3 regions of the Actinoplanes sp. NPDC051470 genome follow, and region 2 is predicted to be linked to each of the others. Evidence: riboswitches for the same ligand, from Rfam matches in the RefSeq annotation. Region 2 holds a riboswitch; each other region holds the start of a gene.

What was found. Region 2 has a riboswitch for cyclic di-AMP ahead of AB0M54_RS11270 (hypothetical protein). Riboswitches for the same ligand answer to the same signal wherever they lie in the genome.
Region 1: linked by a shared signal. The riboswitch ahead of AB0M54_RS16510 (NlpC/P60 family protein) and the one ahead of AB0M54_RS11270 (hypothetical protein) in region 2 are both predicted to bind cyclic di-AMP.
Region 3: linked by a shared signal. The riboswitch ahead of AB0M54_RS07910 (NlpC/P60 family protein) and the one ahead of AB0M54_RS11270 (hypothetical protein) in region 2 are both predicted to bind cyclic di-AMP.

The regions. Positions count from the first base shown of each region.
Region 1 is NZ_JBFBAA010000008.1:91,730-97,116, forward strand. Features, by position in the region: gene AB0M54_RS16480 (MDR family MFS transporter) at 1-194, shown strand, start outside; gene AB0M54_RS16485 (ANTAR domain-containing protein) at 245-1,246, opposite strand; gene AB0M54_RS16490 (hypothetical protein) at 1,295-1,495, opposite strand; gene AB0M54_RS16495 (DUF6158 family protein) at 1,734-1,970, opposite strand; gene AB0M54_RS16500 (hypothetical protein) at 2,029-2,433, shown strand; gene AB0M54_RS16505 (DUF3817 domain-containing protein) at 2,444-2,788, shown strand; cyclic di-AMP (ydaO/yuaA leader) riboswitch at 2,956-3,084, shown strand; gene AB0M54_RS16510 (NlpC/P60 family protein) at 3,143-4,057, shown strand; gene AB0M54_RS16515 (sigma-70 family RNA polymerase sigma factor) at 4,122-5,123, opposite strand.
Region 2 is NZ_JBFBAA010000005.1:35,552-40,938, forward strand. Features, by position in the region: gene AB0M54_RS11255 (TetR/AcrR family transcriptional regulator) at 1-535, opposite strand, end outside; gene AB0M54_RS11260 (ABC transporter permease) at 708-1,607, shown strand; gene AB0M54_RS11265 (ABC transporter ATP-binding protein) at 1,600-2,379, shown strand; gene AB0M54_RS11270 (hypothetical protein) at 2,410-3,453, opposite strand; cyclic di-AMP (ydaO/yuaA leader) riboswitch at 3,456-3,596, opposite strand; cyclic di-AMP (ydaO/yuaA leader) riboswitch at 3,860-3,999, shown strand; gene AB0M54_RS11275 (hypothetical protein) at 4,003-5,043, shown strand; gene AB0M54_RS11280 (glycoside hydrolase family 65 protein) at 5,098-5,387, opposite strand, start outside.
Region 3 is NZ_JBFBAA010000003.1:167,741-173,127, reverse strand. Features, by position in the region: gene AB0M54_RS07925 (VTT domain-containing protein) at 1-442, opposite strand, end outside; gene AB0M54_RS07920 (glutamine amidotransferase) at 485-1,198, opposite strand; gene AB0M54_RS07915 (MurT ligase domain-containing protein) at 1,188-2,411, opposite strand; cyclic di-AMP (ydaO/yuaA leader) riboswitch at 2,786-2,987, shown strand; gene AB0M54_RS07910 (NlpC/P60 family protein) at 2,994-3,794, shown strand; gene mraZ (division/cell wall cluster transcriptional repressor MraZ) at 4,210-4,641, shown strand; gene rsmH (16S rRNA (cytosine(1402)-N(4))-methyltransferase RsmH) at 4,833-5,387, shown strand, end outside.

The DNA of each region.
Region 1 (5,387 bases), on a different contig from region 2:
TGGTGCTCTTCCTGCCGGAGATCCCGCTCGCCCAGCGCTCGGCCCAGCAGCAGCGGGCCGACGCCGACGCGGCCGAGGCAGCCGCGGCGACCGGCGCCGACCCGGGCACGCCGGAGTCGGGCGGCGGCTCGCACGAGTCGGGCGAACGCGCGCCGGACACACAGCACGAACCCACGCACAGCGCCAAACGCTGACAGCGGGAACGAGTGATCGAGGGGCGCGGAGCGATCCGCGCCCCTTCTGCTTACGAGCGGTCGCGCGCGGCCGCGGCGATCAGGCGCTCGGCCACCGACTGACGGTCCATGCCGAGGCGCTGCGCGGTCTCCTGCAACACGTCGTAGGCCTCGCGTACGCCACACCCGCGCTGCGCGATGATCACGCCGATGGCGCGGTCGACCGTGGCGCCCTGGCTCAGCGCCGCGCGGCGGGACAGCTCACTGAGCAGGATCTCGGCCTGGTTGACGATGGCCATCGCGGTGAGCAGCAGCTCGGGGCGGATGCTCTGCGCCTGCCGGACGTAGATGCTGAGCGCGCCGACCGACGTCCGCCGCACGTCCAGCGGGATGGCCGCCACGGCGTGCACGTCCTCGTCGCGGGCGGAGTCGCCCAGCGCCGGCCAGCGCGGGTCGTTCGGCAGGTCCTGGGTGAGCACCAGGGTGCGGGTGCGGGCCGCCTCGAGGACGGGTCCTTCGCCGGTCTCGAACTGGCAGTCGTCGACCCCGCGGCCGTCGCTGCCCGACGCGGTCAGGCTCGGCCCCTCCCCCTCGGTGATCAGCGCGACCGAGCAGCGGACCGCGCCGGGGATCGTCCCGGCGGTGAAGACGGCGAGCCGCTCCAAGGCCCCGGCCACGTCGTCCGCGGAGAGCAGCCGCTCGGACAGCTCGTGCAGGAGCCCGGCCACCTCGACCGTGCTCGTCTGCGGCAGCGCCAGGCCCCCGGCGCCCGGCCGGACGACCTCGGAGGGGATGACGACGGCCGATCCGGGCCGGGCCACCTCGGCGGGGGCGGGATCGGCGGCGTCCCGCGGAGCGGGCAGGGACGGGCCGATGGCTGGGGCGTTGGGGTGGGCGGCGATGACGGGTTCCGTCTCGGTGTGGTGGACCGGGCCCGCGTTCGGGGCGCCGGCGCCCTGTCCCGGGTGGCGGGGACGGGCTGTGCGTCGGGTCTGATTGGGGGCGGAGGAAGCGGCCGCCGGCGGCGTGGACCGCTGACCGGCGCGCTCAGCGCTCCGTCGGGGTGCGGGCACGCGTCGGATCCTCCCACGTCCTGAGGTGGACACGAAAGTTTTGTGCCTCTACCGGGTGCCTTCAGCCCTTTCGGCTGGTGCGACCGTCTCTGCCGAGGTGCGGTTTTCCCGCGAAAGGTCCGAATTGTGCTCCCGATCGTCCGAATCCGCGAGAATGGCCGCGGCCTGGGCCTCCGGGTCGGCGCTGCCGGCGGCGCGCTCCTCGGGAAGCAGGTCGGCGGCGCGCTCTTCGGTACGAGGATCGTTCATGAAGATCGGGTACCCACAACCGGCCCAACATAATGCGCCGCCCCCGAGAACCTCGGAGGCGGCGCATAGGTGTCGGTGTGCATGTCGCCTCTCGGCGAGTGGCTCAACACGGCTCCAGCCGAACGGTATTCCGTGAAGGCAATGGGTGAGGCCCGGGGACACTGGACACACCGACATCTGTTCTCAACTGTCGGTCGCCCGCCCTGATTCCAGCAGGCATTGTGACCCAGGACACACGTCAGAAGTCCTGCGTGAGGCGATGCGGATCCACCTCACGGCCCGGGTGCCGGGCCAGGTACTCGGTCTCCAGTTCCGCCGTCCGCCGCAGGTGGTTGTCCAGGGCGGCGTCCGGCCCGTACCGCAGGGTGTCCAGCCGGGTCCGGTGCAGGCTGGCCAGTTCACGGATCAGGTCGTCGTCACCCAGTCCCGCCGGGTCGATGCCGATCTCGGAGATCTCCACAGGCTGGTCGCTCATACCGTTCAGCCTTGCCCGCGCGGGTCGCCCTGAAACCCGCGCGACTACCCTGACAGTCATGAAAGGGCTGCTGACCCCGGCGTGGATCCTCCGCCATGTGGTCGCGCTCGTTCTGATCGTGGCCTTCCTCCTGCTGGGCTGGTGGCAATACACCCGCGCCACCGGCGGAAACGCACTGAGCTGGGGGTACGCGTTCCAGTGGCCGGTCTTCGCCGGCTTCGTCGCGTTCCTGTGGTGGCGCGAGGTTCGGCTGGCCACGAAACCGGCGGCGGAGCCGGCGCCGGAACGGGAAAAGCTCCCAGATTCGGCTGTTACCGTCGGCCGCCCGGTCCGGGTCCCGTCCCGCCCGGCGCCCGACCCCGGCGCCGACGACCCGGAACTGGCGGCCTACAACGACTACCTCGCCTGGCTCAACGCCCATCCCGGCGCCCGCCCCGGCGACTACCCCGGACCCAGGAAGTAAGGAAAGCACCGTGCAGGGAGCTCTCACCCGTTACCGGATCATCGCCTACATCGTCGGCGTGGTCCTGATCGTGCTGGTCCTCGTGGGCATGCCGCTGAAGTACCTGGCCGACAACGACACGGTGGTCGCGGGCGTCGGCCCGGCGCACGGCTTCCTCTTCATCCTGTACGTGCTGGCCACCTTCGACCTCGGCCGCCGCGCCCAGTGGCCGCTCAGCCGCATGCTGCTGGTGATGCTGGCCGGCACCATCCCGTTCCTGTCCTTCTGGGCCGAGCGGAAAGTGACGCGCAATTGGATCAGCGTCAATCCCGAAAAGTCCGATTCCGCGTCCGGGGATCACGCGCTGAATTCCTAGAATTACGCCGCGCATTCATTGGCTTAAGGTTTTCTTGCCGAGCTTGCTTTTCGGAGATCCATCGATAAGTTAATGCGGTTGGTTCGGTCCGCAGCCACACCCTCCGGTGGCGCCGAGCCGGCGCTGCCGAGTCTGCACGGCGGCCTCGACGCGGTCACCCCCATCCGGCCGCGCCCGGGCCCATCGTGACGAACCGGGGAACCGAGTTCTCGGGGTGAATCCGCGCACCACCGCGGTAGGGCCTTCTTCCCGCCCGAACCCGTCAGCTAACCCGGTAGGCGGCACAGGCGGAAGAAAGGCCTCTCAGCGTTGTCACACGCCCGCACGAGGTTCCGGATCGCGGCCGTCGCCCTCATGGCGCTGGCGCTGACCGGGCCGGCCGTGACGGCCGCTCACGCGGAACCGTCCAAGACCGAGATCACCAAGAAGATCGCCAAGGCATCGGACGATCTCGAGGATGTCGTCGAGTCGTACAACGGCATGAAGATCGATCTCAACAAGACCAAGGCCGATCAGGTCGCGCTGACGAAGTCGCTGGGCCCGGCCAAGGAGGCCCTCAAGGTCGCCCAGGCCGAGATGGGCCAGATCGCCAACAAGGCTTACCAGCAGGGTGACATCGGCGCCATGAACGTGATGCTCGAGGGATCGGGCACCCTGATGGACCGGATCGGCATGCTCGACCAGCTGACCCGCGATCGCCAGCGCAAGATCGACAACTACACGGCGACCACGCAGAACTACGACACGCGTCAGGCCGCCCTGAAGACCGCGCAGAACAAGCAGAACGCGCAGCTGAACGAGTTGGCCAAGCGCAAGAAGAAGATCGAGAACGACATCAAGAAGCTGTACGCGATGCGGACGGCGGCGTACGGCACGCCGACCAAGTCGGGCAGCAAGTACAGCGGCCCGATCCCGCAGATCGCCGGCTCCGCGGGCAAGGCGGTGTCCTTCGCGTACAACGCCATCGGCGTGATGTACAAGTTCGGCGCCGACGGCCCGAACGGCTACGACTGCTCGGGGCTGACCTCGGCGGCCTGGCGTGCGGCGGGCAAGAGCCTGCCCCACAAGGCCTCCGCCCAGATCAGCGCCACCACCCCGATCAGCAAGGGTGACCTGAAGGCGGGCGACCTCATCTTCTTCCGCAACGGTGGCCATGTCGGCCTCTACGTCGGCGGCGGAATGATGATCGACGCTTACCGTACCGGCGAGCCGGTGACGAAGCGCTCGATGAACTCGATGACTCCGACCGGGTACGGCCGGGTCAAGTAACTCAGCACAGTGAAAGGGCCGGTTCCCCTCGCGGGGAACCGGCCCTCTTGTATGACCTGATCGGTCAGGCGGCCTGCAGGCCCTCGGCCCGGGCCAGCTCACGCAGCCGGCCGAGCGCCTGGATCTCGAGCTGACGGATCCGCTCGCGGGAGAGCGAGAACCGGGAGGCGACCTCGGTGAGCGAGTGCTCCCGGCCGTCCTCCAGGCCGTAGCGGGCCCGCATGATGCCGGCCGACCGGTCGTCGAGGTGGTTGAGCAGACCCTCGATGCGCGACCGCTCCAGGGCGGTCAGCACGATCTCTTCCGGCGACGGGGCGTCGCTGTCGGCCACCAGGTCGCCGAGGTTGGTGTCACCGTCGTCGCCGACCGGGGTGTCCAGGGACACCGTGTCCTGCGCCCAGCGGGTGAGCTCACCGACCCGCTCGACGGTCACGCCGAGCGCCTTGGCGATCTGGTCGGGCTCGGGGTCGGCGCCGAGCTCGCGGACGAGCTGGCGGGTGACGTTCCGCATCCGGTTGACGTCTTCGACCAGGTGCACGGGCAGGCGCACGGTGCGCTCCTGCTGAGCGATGGCCCGGCTGATGGCCTGACGGATCCACCACGTCGCGTACGTCGAGAACTTGTAGCCGCGCTCGTAGTCGAACTTCTCGACCGCGCGGACCAGGCCGGTGTTGCCCTCCTGGATCAGGTCGAGCATCGGCATGCCCGAGCGGACGTACCGCCGGGCGATCGACACGACCAGCCGCAGGTTGGCGCGGATGAACAGATCCTTGGCCCGCTGTCCCTCGGTGACCACGCGCTCCAGCTCTTCGCGGCTGGTGCCGCGGCGGGGCTGGCCCTCTTCCAGAAGGTGCTCGGCGTACAGGCCGGCCTCGATGGCCTTCGAGAGATCGACCTCCCGGGCGGCGTCGAGCAGCGGCGTCCTGGAGATCTCGTGCAGATAGACTCCAACGAGGTCGCGCTCCTCGGCGACCTCATCGGTCCGCATCACGGTGTTCTTCTCCACGTTGCCCACGGTCCCCTCATTGCCTTCGCTAACCCAGTTACGGGCGTTACCTGCGTCCATCTGGTTCCTCCCCGTAACGTCCGCAGTAAGGTGCGTTGCCGAACTGCCACCTGCACAACAGATGGCGCCCCGCAGTCATTCCGTTTGCCGTGCTGGCTGGTGAAACGGCCGGCGGCTGGTGAGTCGAAAGTGTCACGACAGTCTGAGCGCTGGCTGGGAGCCCGTTGCGTACTTACTGAAGAACGCCATCGGGGAGTCATTCGGAGCCGCACCCGGCGCTGGATGCGTGACAGCTCGCATACCCATTGCCCACGTCATCACACC
Region 2 (5,387 bases):
GCTCGGTGCGGGCGACCGCGAGACGCCAGTAGAGCGGGCCGAGGATCAGGTCGACGGCCAGTTCCGGGTCGGCGCCGGCCGGCAGCTCACCCCGGGCCACGGCCTGGCCGACCAGCTTGTCGCCGACCGCCTGCTGGTGCGTGCGCAGCGCCTTCTGCAGGGTCGCGGCGATCTGCGGGTTGCGCGACGCCTCGGCCATCAGGTCGGGGATGATCTGCGACGCTATCTGGTGCTGGAGCGCCTTGGTCACGATGAACATCAGCAGCTGGAGATCGCCGGCGAAGCTGCCGGTGTCGGGCAACGGGACAGCCCGGCCTGCGACATCGGACACGATCTCGAGGACCATCTCGAGCTTGTTGCCCCATCGGCGGTAGATTGCGGTCTTACCGACGCCGGCCCGGCGGGCCACCGCCTCGATCGACAGGCGGCCGTAACCGACCTCGGCCAGTTCACTCATCACCGCGTTGCGGATCGCCACCGTGATGTCCCCACGGAGGACGGCGGCCCCGGCCGGTGCACGCTTGACTGTCGCCACACGGTGACTATAGCGCTACGACGGAACGGTTGCGTTCCGCCGTTAGGTCGGATAGCGTCATTCGTACGTCGATACGAATGCGTTTCGTCGACGGAAGCTGGTTATCGTGTTGTCGCGCAAATCCCCCTGGTCCCGGAGATCCGCGGGACCGACCAGATCGGAGCGCCACCTCATGCCCCAGACGGCGGTCGCCGATTCCGGCACCGGCATCCCGCTCAAGGAGCTGGCCGCGCGGCACGGCCTGCATTCGGCCGCCGCCCTGCCGAGCCTCCCGGCCTATTTCCGGGAGATCTGGGCGTACCGGCATTTCATCACGGCCTATTCGGCCGCCCGCATCACATCGTCGTTCGGCCAGACCCGGCTCGGCACGTTGTGGCAGGTCATGACGCCGATCCTGAACGCCGCGGTGTACTACCTGATCTTCGGCGTGCTGCTCAACACCAAGGGCGGCGATGTCAGCAACTTCATCGCGTACCTCTGCACCGGGGTCTTCCTCTTCGGCTTCACGCAGACGGTCACCCAGGCGGGCATCAGCTCGATCCACGGCAACCTGGGCCTGATCCGGGCGCTGCACTTCCCCCGGGCCGCGCTGCCGATCTCGATCCTGCTGATCGAGCTGCGCAACATGACCGCCTCGATGACCGTGCTGTTCATCATCGTGCTGGCCACCGGCGAGCCTCTCACGGTGGAGTGGTTGCTGGTCCCGCTGATCCTGGCCTGCCTGGCCACGTTCAACTGCGGGCTGGCCCTCTTCGGCGCCCGGCTCGGCTCCAAGCTGACCGACATCCGCCAGTTGGTCCCGTTCTTCATCCGGGTCTGGATGTACGGCTCGGCGGTGCTCTACCCGGTCCAGCGGTTCACCGACCACCTGCACGGGTGGAAGCTCTGGCTGATCGAGGCCAACCCGATGCTGGTCTACATCGAGCTGATGCGGCACTCGCTGATGGAGAACGTGAAGCTCGCCAGCCCGGTGTCCCAGCTCTGGATCGAGGCCGGGGTCTGGGCGGCGCTCATGTTCAGTGTCGGCATCGTCTACTTCTGGCGCGGAGAGAAGGGCTACGGGCGTGGCTGACCCGACCGAGGAACGCGTACCGACCGTCGTCGTCGACGACGCGCACGTGGTCTACAAGGTGCACGGTTCGCCGGCCTCCGGCACCGGCTCGCCGATCGCCAGCCTCAAGCGGCTGGTGACGCGGACCAAGATGGCGAACATCCGCGAGGTGCACGCGATCAAGGGCATCAGCTTCGTGGCCTACAAGGGCGAGGCGATCGGGCTGGTCGGCAGCAACGGCTCCGGCAAGTCGACGCTGCTGCGGGCGATCGCCGGGCTGATGCCGGCCGAGCGCGGCGCGGTCTACGCCGCCGGGCAGCCCTCGCTGCTGGGCGTGAACGCCGTGCTGATGAACGACCTGTCCGGCGAGCGCAACGTGATGCTCGGCTGCCTGGCCATGGGCATGTCCCCGGCCGACGCGAAGGCCAAGGTGAAGGAGATCGTCGACTTCTCCGGCATCAACGAGCGCGGCGAGTTCAGCACCATGCCGATGCGGACCTACTCCTCCGGCATGGCGGCCCGGCTGCGGTTCTCGATCTCGGCGGCCAAGAAGCACGACGTGCTGCTGATCGACGAGGCGCTGGCCACCGGTGACGCGCGGTTCCGCCGGCGCAGTGAGCAGCGCATCCGCGACCTGCGCGCGGACGCCGGCACGGTGTTCCTGGTCTCGCACAGCGACTCGACCATCCGCGACACCTGTGAGCGGAGCATCTGGCTGGAGTCGGGTGTGATCCGGGCCGACGGCCCGACCGAGGACGTGCTGAAGGAGTACGCGACCTTCATGAGCAAGTAGGTCGCGTACTCCCCTGGTGTCCCGTCCGGCTTACTTCACCGACAGATGCACGTGGTTGGTGTGGTCGGTGGACGGGTCGCCGCCCGCACCGGAGTACGACTTCCACCCGCTGCTGGGCAGCCAGATCCGCCGGAACCAGATGACGTAGAGCACACCCAGCGTCTTCGCGTTGCTGATGAAGTAGTTCGCCAGGTTGTTGCCGTACGTCTTGCTACTGCCGGTGGCGTCGCCGCCGAAGCCACCCTTGTCGGCGGCGAAGTCGCAGGCGCGGCCCAGCGGATGCTCGCCGCTGTTCTGCTCGCGGAAGCAGTGCACGTAGTGGTTGAACCCGTCAGCCTGCGCCTCCTTCATGGCGTGCAGCAGGCGCGGCGTGATGCAGCCGCCACTGGTCGGGTCGTTGACCGTGCAGCCGCCGTTCAGGTTGCCGCCCGGGCTGGCCTTGGCGCTGCTGCCGCCGCCACCCGGTGACCCGGCGTCCTGACCCTGACCGGCCGCCTTCAGCACGCCCTCGGCCTGCGCCTTGCGCTTGGCCATCACGGTGAGCTGCTTCTGCTGGTCGGCAATCTCGGCGTCGACCGCGGCCTTGGCCCGGAGCTGCTCGTCCCGGGCGTCCTTGAGGTTCCGCAGCGCGGCGTCCTGCTTGACCGCGACGGTCTCCAGGATCTGCACGCGGTCGAGCATCCCGGTCGAGTCGCCGGCCGACGCGTTGATCAGCGCGCCCATCGTCCCGAGCCGCCCGGTGCGGTAGCTCTGCCGGGCGATCTCGTCGAGCTCGGCCTGCCGCGGACCGAGTTCTTTGTCCAGTTCCTTGATCCGGGTGACCAGCTTGGCCTGCCGGACCTTGGAGGTGTCCAGCGCCTCCTTGGCGTCCACGTAGCCCTTGGACGCGGCCTCGACCTGCTGGATCAGCGACTTGGAGCCGCCTTCGCCGTCGTCGCCGTTGTCGCCCGGTGCGGCCAGGGGCCGGGGCGCGGCCAGGGCCGGGCCCGCCACGGTGGTGGCCGCGAGCCCGCCGAACGCGACTGCGATGGCGAGGGCGCACGCCAGTCGCTTCCGGACAGAGTTCTGCCTCATGCCGTTCCTTCCGTCGGCCGCCGACCGGGTTAGCTGACGGGTTCGGGAGGGAAGCGCTCCCTACCGCAACGAGTGCGGATACACCCCACTACCTGGGATTTGGGTCCCCGGCTCGCCGTGTGGCGATTGAGCGGCGATCACCGTTTGATAACGCTGACCGACAGGAACGATACCTACGAATCCGATATTCGCCACCTTCGCACTGAGAGCCACTAGGCATGTGCTATCAGTTATTTCGACTACGGTGAGAATGCGACGACTCACATTGATGTGAGGTCACCAGGTAATGTCACCTAAAGTCGTTGCTCAATAACGCCTTTTGACCGGTTCAGCGGGCTGAAGACGGGCGTTTCGTCAGGTAAGCTGGCCGCCGGTCACTGCCAGGAGGCACTACCCCCAAAGTGCCGGCAGGCCACCACCTAATCGCCCGAAAGGCGAGCCGGGGAACCATGTTCCTCCGGGGTGAATCCGCGGAACCTCGCGGTAGGGAGCGCTTCCCTCCCGAACCCGTCAGCTAACTCGGCCGGTGGTTACACGGAAGGATTGTGCATGACGGCAAGCCCACGCCGGTGGCTGGTCCTCGCCCTGGCACCGCTCGTCGCTGTAACCGTTTCGGTGTTCGCACCCGCGTCACCGGCGAGCGCCGAGCCGGGTGACGGCAAGAACTCCACGAAGAGCGGTTCCGCCGAGGCGCCCGAGGAGGGCAAGCAGGACGCGCTCCTGGAGGATGTGCTCGACTCCACCGGTCGTCGTTACCTGGCCGCCAAGACCGCGGTGCAGAAGTCGACGAAGACCCAGCTCAACCTCTCGGTGCAGGTGAAGCAGGCGGAGGCCAAGCGCGATCTCCTGCTACCCCAGGTCGGCCGGATCGCCGGGCAGCAGTACCGCAACGGCGGCCTGTCCACGGCCAGCTTCCTGCTCGACAGCCCCGGCGCCGGCGGCTTCCTCGACCGGGCGATCTCGCTCGAGGAGCTCAGCGCGCTGAACGACAACAAGCTGCACGAGCTGAACGAGGCGATCGACGAGGTCGCCCGCAACAAGGCCCGCCTCGACCAGGAGGTCAAGGAGCAGAAGGCCAACATGGTGCTGATGCAGAAGCAGAAGGACGCGGCGGACAAGGCGCTGGCCCTGGTCGGCGGCTCGCTGACCGACGGCTTCGTCGACGCGACGTCCAAGGTCGCCGAGCCTGCGCCGCGAGACAAGAACGGCGACTTCGGCCCGCAGAGCTGCAACGTCAAGGACCCGACCACCAGCGGCTGCATCACCGCCCGCACCCTGCACATGTACCAGCAGGTCAAGAAGGCCGGGTTCGACCGGTTCGTCGGCTGCCACCGCAACGGCGGCCCGTTCGAACACCCCAAGGGCCGGGCCTGCGACTGGTCGCTGCAGAAGTCGGGCTTCGCGAAATACCACAACGCCGACACCAAGAAGTACGGCAACGACCTGATGGCGTTCCTGGTCCGTAACGCCGACCGGCTCGGCATCCTCTATGTGATCTGGAACAAACAGATCTGGTTCCCGACCCGCGGCTGGGGCAACTACCACGGCGTCAGCACGCACGAGGACCACGTGCACGTGTCGATGCTCTAGGTGTGACGAAGAAAAAACCCCTGCCCTCCGAAACCGGAGAGCAGGGGTTTTTCGTCAGTGGCCGCTGGTCGCGCGCCGGACCGGGGCACGGCCGGCGGGCTGCTGCGGCGGCGGGCCGGTCGGTGTCCCGGGCGGGATCGGCACGGTCATCGACTTGCCCTGCACCACCTCGATCTCCTTGCCGTGGTGCACGAGCTGGAGGCGGGACGAGCCCTGCCCGTTGCGCAGCGAGTAGGTCACCTCGTCGGCGGTCACGTTGACCCGCAGCCGCAGCCCCCGCCAGAGCAGCGAGAACTCCAGCTTGGTGATCCGGCTGGGCAGCCGCGGCGCGAAGGACAGCTGAC
Region 3 (5,387 bases), on a different contig from region 2:
GGCGCTTCATCCGGCCGTCGGCCTTGGCGCCGAGCGCGCCCCGGCCGGCCCAGCGCCCGGCGTAGTAGGTGGCGGCGGCGGCGATCACCGCGGCGGCGAGGGCGGCCGCGGCGCCGGTGGCCGCGCCGAGCAGCGCGCCGCTGGCCAGCGTGATGGCCGTGCGGGGCACCAGCACGGAGAGCAGCAGGCCGCCGATCACGGCCACGCCGACCGCGGCGACCGGGCCCAGCCCGGCGACCGAGGCGGCGATGTCACGCAGCGGCAGCACCGCGGCGGCCACGGCCAGGCCGGCCACGACCAGGCCCAGCGTGCCGAAGCGGACCAGCCGGCGCCGCCAGGTGACCGGGGCCGGAGCGCCCTCGGTAGCGGTTGCAGCCAGGGGAGAGGCAGCCTGAGGGTCCGCGGAGGTGATGGCCTTCGGGGCGATCAGGGTGTCAGTCATAAAGGCTTACCGCTCCTGGTGTCGTCGGGCTGTTTCGGCTGGTCAGACGCTTGCTGCGGTGAGTCGCTCGGACCTGAGCGCCTCGGCCCAGGCATCGTCGACGGGGGCAAGACTATCCGCGCCCGTCGCCCAACGCAGTAGCAGATCGGCTATCGCTGGGTTGCGGGCCAGCGCCGGGCCATGGCTGTAGGAGCCGAGGATCTTGCCGTGCCAGGCGCCCTCGGTCTGCCCGTCGTTGCCGATGCCGGCGGTCACGTGGGCCAGCGGCGAAACGTCCGGCCCCAGGTGGGTACGCCCGCCGTGGTTCTCGAAACCGGTCAGCGGCGGCAGCCCGAGCCGCGGGTCGATGTCGCCCCGGAGCTCGCCGACGGCCCGCGTCTCGCCCCGGTTCGACTCCAGGTCGAGCAGGCCCAGGCCGGCGAACTTGGCCCCCTTGGCGAAGAAAGAGTGCCCGAAGAGCTGATAACCGGCACAGATGGCCAGCACCGCCGCGCCCTGGCCGACCGCCCGGTGGATGCCGCCGTCGGCGATCAGCCGCTGGGCCGCCAGCGCCTGCGGGCCGTCTTCCCCGCCGCCGATCAGGTAGATGTCGGCGGTGGAGGGCATCGGCTGGTCGGAGCGGACCTCGTGGGTCTCGGCCGGGATGCCGCGCAGGGCCGCCCGGTGGGCCAGGATCAGCATGTTCCCGCGGTCGCCGTAGGTGGACAGCAGGTCGGGATAGATCCAGACGATCCGCAGAACACTTTCAGTTGACACGGTCCAGCTCCGCTCGGATGTCCTGGAAGGCGGTGTAGTTCGCGATCACTTCGAGCCGTCCGGGCGGAGATGCCTGGATCGCCTCGTCGAAGGTCTTTACGTGGCGGAAGGGCACACCGTTCACCGTGAGGCGGACCGCGAGGTCGTAGGCCCGGTCGCCGGTGATCAGCACGGGCCGGCCGTCACGGAGCGGTGCGAAGTCGACGTCGTAGAGCCAGGAGGTGTCCAGGCCGTCGGGGTCGCGGGCGTTGATGGAGAGCAGGGTCGGCGCCACATCGGCCATGTCGAAGGCCTCGAGCCAGCTCGCCGGGTTCTTGGCCAGCAGCAGCCGGATGTTGCGGCCGTCGCGGTCGACCTGGGCGTACCGGCCGGCCACCGAGGTGACCGAGGACAGCCGGGGCACGCCCTCGATCGCGCGGACGCCGAACTCGGCCGCGGTGGCCAGGGCGGCGGCGGCGTTGCCGAGGTTGACCCGGCCCGGCAGCTGGAGCTTGACCAGGTGCCAGTCGCCGTTCGGGTCGGTGACGCCCTCGTCCTCGACCACCCACTGGGCCCGCGGCCGGCGCAGCGGGCAGCCGACGCACCACCACTCGCCCTCGCGGCGCTCGATCGACGAGCCGCACTCGGGGCAGACCCAGGAGTCGTCGTGCCACCGCTGGCCGGCGCTGAACCACGTGACGTTGGGGCTGCCGACGGCCGACCAGACCACCATCGGGTCGTCGGCGTTGGCGATCACCCGGATGTCGGGGTGGTCGGCCAGCGCGGTCCGCCACAGCTGCGCCATCATCGCCACCTCCTTCGCCCGGTCGAGCTGGTCGCGGCTGAGGTTGAGCAGCGCGACCGCGCGCGGGGTGGTCTCGTCGATCACCCGGGCCAGGTAGTGCTCGTCGACCTCGAGCACCGCGAACGGCGTGGCACCGGCCTTGGCCAGGGCCGAGGTGTGCCCGCTGGGCATGTTGGCGCCGAACGAGTTGGTCGCCACCGGGCCGAGCACGCCCAGCGCGGCGGCGGTGAGCCGGGTGGTGGTGGTCTTGCCGTTGGTGCCGGAGACAAGCGCGATCGCCCGGCCGGTGGCCAGGTTCTTCAGCAGGTCAGGGTCGATCTTGAGACCGATCCAGCCGCCGATGACCGAGCCGTCGCCGCGTCCCGCGGCCCTGGAGATCGCAGCGGCGGTGCGCGAGACGGAGCTCGCCACCTTCGCGCGCATGGGCATCTTCCCGTCCGTCACGGTGGCGACAGTACCCGAACCGGACAGAGCGTCGATCCGGCCGCCCGGTGGCTGCCGGCGGGACGGTCATACCGGAAATCGCGGTCCTCAAGATCATTCGAAAGTTTGTTAATTGTGTGGCGAGACTCACCCGTTACCTTCGACGTTCGGTGATCACCGCACTGCGTACCGCAGTGGCATTTGTCTTGAGCGATGTCCAAACCGGACATCGGCGCACATGCCAATTACTCTCCGTGGCCAGTCACGATCTGCAACCGTACGGAAATTCGGTTATCAAGGTCTGGCTGCCGGCGACCGCCCGCAGTTCGTGGACACGCGGGTCAACGCCGAGCTCTGCCCCGGCCCGATTCCACGACCCGAGTTCGAGAACATCCACACAAGGCGACGAGGGGCAGAGACGGGGGACCCAATCGGGTCCTCGCGAAGGCACCGTCACTACCGGCGGTGACCTGAGGGCTCAGGCCGTACGACACGGTCTTGGGGTGAAGCCGCCACGGCGGCCGGGCACACCTTCCCGCCCGAACCCGACAGCTAACCTCGCAGGCGTGCCGGAGGGATCTCTCTACCGTGCAACAAAGCACCTCGAGCCGGCGCCGCACCCTCGGCACCGGCAGCATCGCCCTGTCCCTGGGTATCTGCCTCGGCGCCGGCCAGATCGTGGCCACGCAGCCGGCGGTCGCGGCCACCCCGGTCGTCACCGCCGCCGCGATGCGGCCGCTGGCCAAGGTCACCCAGAAGGCCAGCGCGAAATCGGTGAAGTACGGCGCCTCGATCCGGATCACGACGTTCGTGGCCAACCCGAGCACCGGCAAGAAGGTCACGAGCGGCATGGTGCGCCTGCAGGCGCTCCGCAGCGGCAAGTGGCAGACGTGGCAGACCCGGACCATCCTGAAGTCGGGCGCCTACACCTTCTCGTTCAAGCCCCTGGTCTCCGGCACCTACCGCACCGTCTTCCTCGGCGGCGGCGGAGTGCGCGCGGCGGTCAGCCGGAACAACTCGTCGGTGTCGGTGACGAACAAGGGCGCCATGGTCCTGGCGGAGGCCGCGAGGCACAAGGGAGCGCTGTACAAGTACGGCGCGGCGGGTCCCAAGCGCTTCGACTGCTCCGGCTTCACGCTGTACGTCTACAAGAAGACCACCGGTCGCAAGCTGCCCCACAAGGCCAACTCGCAGCAGAAGTACGGCAGGTCGGTCAGCAAGGGCAGCCGGCAGCCCGGCGATCTGATCATCTTCCGCTCCGGCTCCTACGGCTACCACGCCGCGGTGTACGCGGGCGCCAACAAGATCTGGGACTCGCCGCACTCCGGCGCCCGGGTCTCGAAGCGCAAGATGATCAGCGGCAACTACGTGGTCCGCCGCCTGGTCTGAGTTCAGGACCGCAGTAAGTAAGGCGTAACCACTTTCGCACCGGCGGGGTGCGACCCGGGGTTCCTGGGTCGCACCCCGCCGGCGTCTGTGCTTGCTCCACCACCCTCCCCGCATCTCCTCCACTCCGCTCCACATCCACGCCCGGCGCCGCTGATACCGCGGATCCGGGCAGTTTTTCGTGCCCACCTGGGCGGCATGTCGGAAAGCGGACGCCATGATCAGGCCTTCGCCCTCCACTGGCACTCCACCGCGTCTACCTGCGCTTTCGTCTGCGAATCCGGTTCATGGACGGCACGATTCCGGTTGCGGGTGGAGGGAAGTGGAGTAGAGTGGAGCGCAGTGGCAGGGGGGACCTGCCGGCCCGATTCGACACGGCGGACCGCGAACCGCCGGCAGGGCGTAGGGGGGTTGGCCGATGTTTCTCGGCACGCATACCCCACGCCTGGACGAGAAGGGCCGGTTGATCCTTCCGGCGAAGTTCCGGGACGAGCTGGCGGGAGGTGTCGTGATCACCAAGGGGCAGGAGCGTTGCCTGTACGTGTTCCCGATGCCGGAGTTCCAGCGCATCGCGGGGCAGCTGCGCGAGCAGCCGGTCACCCACAAGGCCGCCCGGGCCTACAGCCGGGTGTTCTTCGCCAGCGCACATGACGAGGTCCCCGACAAGCAGGGCCGGGTCACCATCCCGGCACACCTGCGGGAGTACGCGGGCCTCGACCGTGAGCTGGTCGTGATCGGGGCGAGCACGCGGGTGGAGATCTGGGACAAGCAGTCCTGGGAGGACTACCTCTCGTCGAGCGAGGACGACTTCGCCGACATCGAGGAGGGGGTGCTGCCCGGCGGACTGTGACGGCGTGACACGGACGAGATGGACAAGACGTCGCTGCCGCCCGTACTGCGAGATCTCCAGCCGCTTGAGTTCCTGGCGCCTCTTCCCCGGCGCCAGGCGCGACGCCCGCCGGCAGCGGGCACGAGCGGATGGGGATCTGGCGGTACGGATTCGACGTCCGGTCGGACCGGGTGACGCACGAAGCCTGGCGACTGGGGGTCGACGTGGGGGAGCAACGTGGCACGCATGTGCCGGTGCTGCTCGAGCGCTGTCTCGAGCTGCTCGCTCCCGCGCTGGGTCTGCCGGACGCCGTGCACGTCGACTTCACTCTGGGTCTCGGCGGTCACGCCGAGGCGGTGCTCGAGCGTTTCCCGGACGTGGTCCTCATCGGGCTCGACCGGGATCCGGAAGCGCTGGCGCACAGCGGGCGACGGCTGGCCCGCTTCGCGGACCGTACGCACCTGGTGCACGCGGTCTACGACGAGTTGCCGTCGGTGCTGGCGGGGCTGGGCCACGAGGCGTTCCACAGTGGCCTGTTCGACCTGGGTGTGTCATCGCTGCAACTGGACGAGCCCGACCGGGGGTTCGCCTACGCGCAGGACGCACCGCTGGACATGCGCATGGACCAGTCGCGGGGGATCACGGCCGAAGAGGTCGTGAACGGCTACCAGCCGGGCGACCTGGTCCGGGTGCTACGGACCTACGGCGAGGAGAAGTTCGCCTCGCGGATCGTCTCGGCGATCGTCAAGGAGCGGGATCAGGGGCGG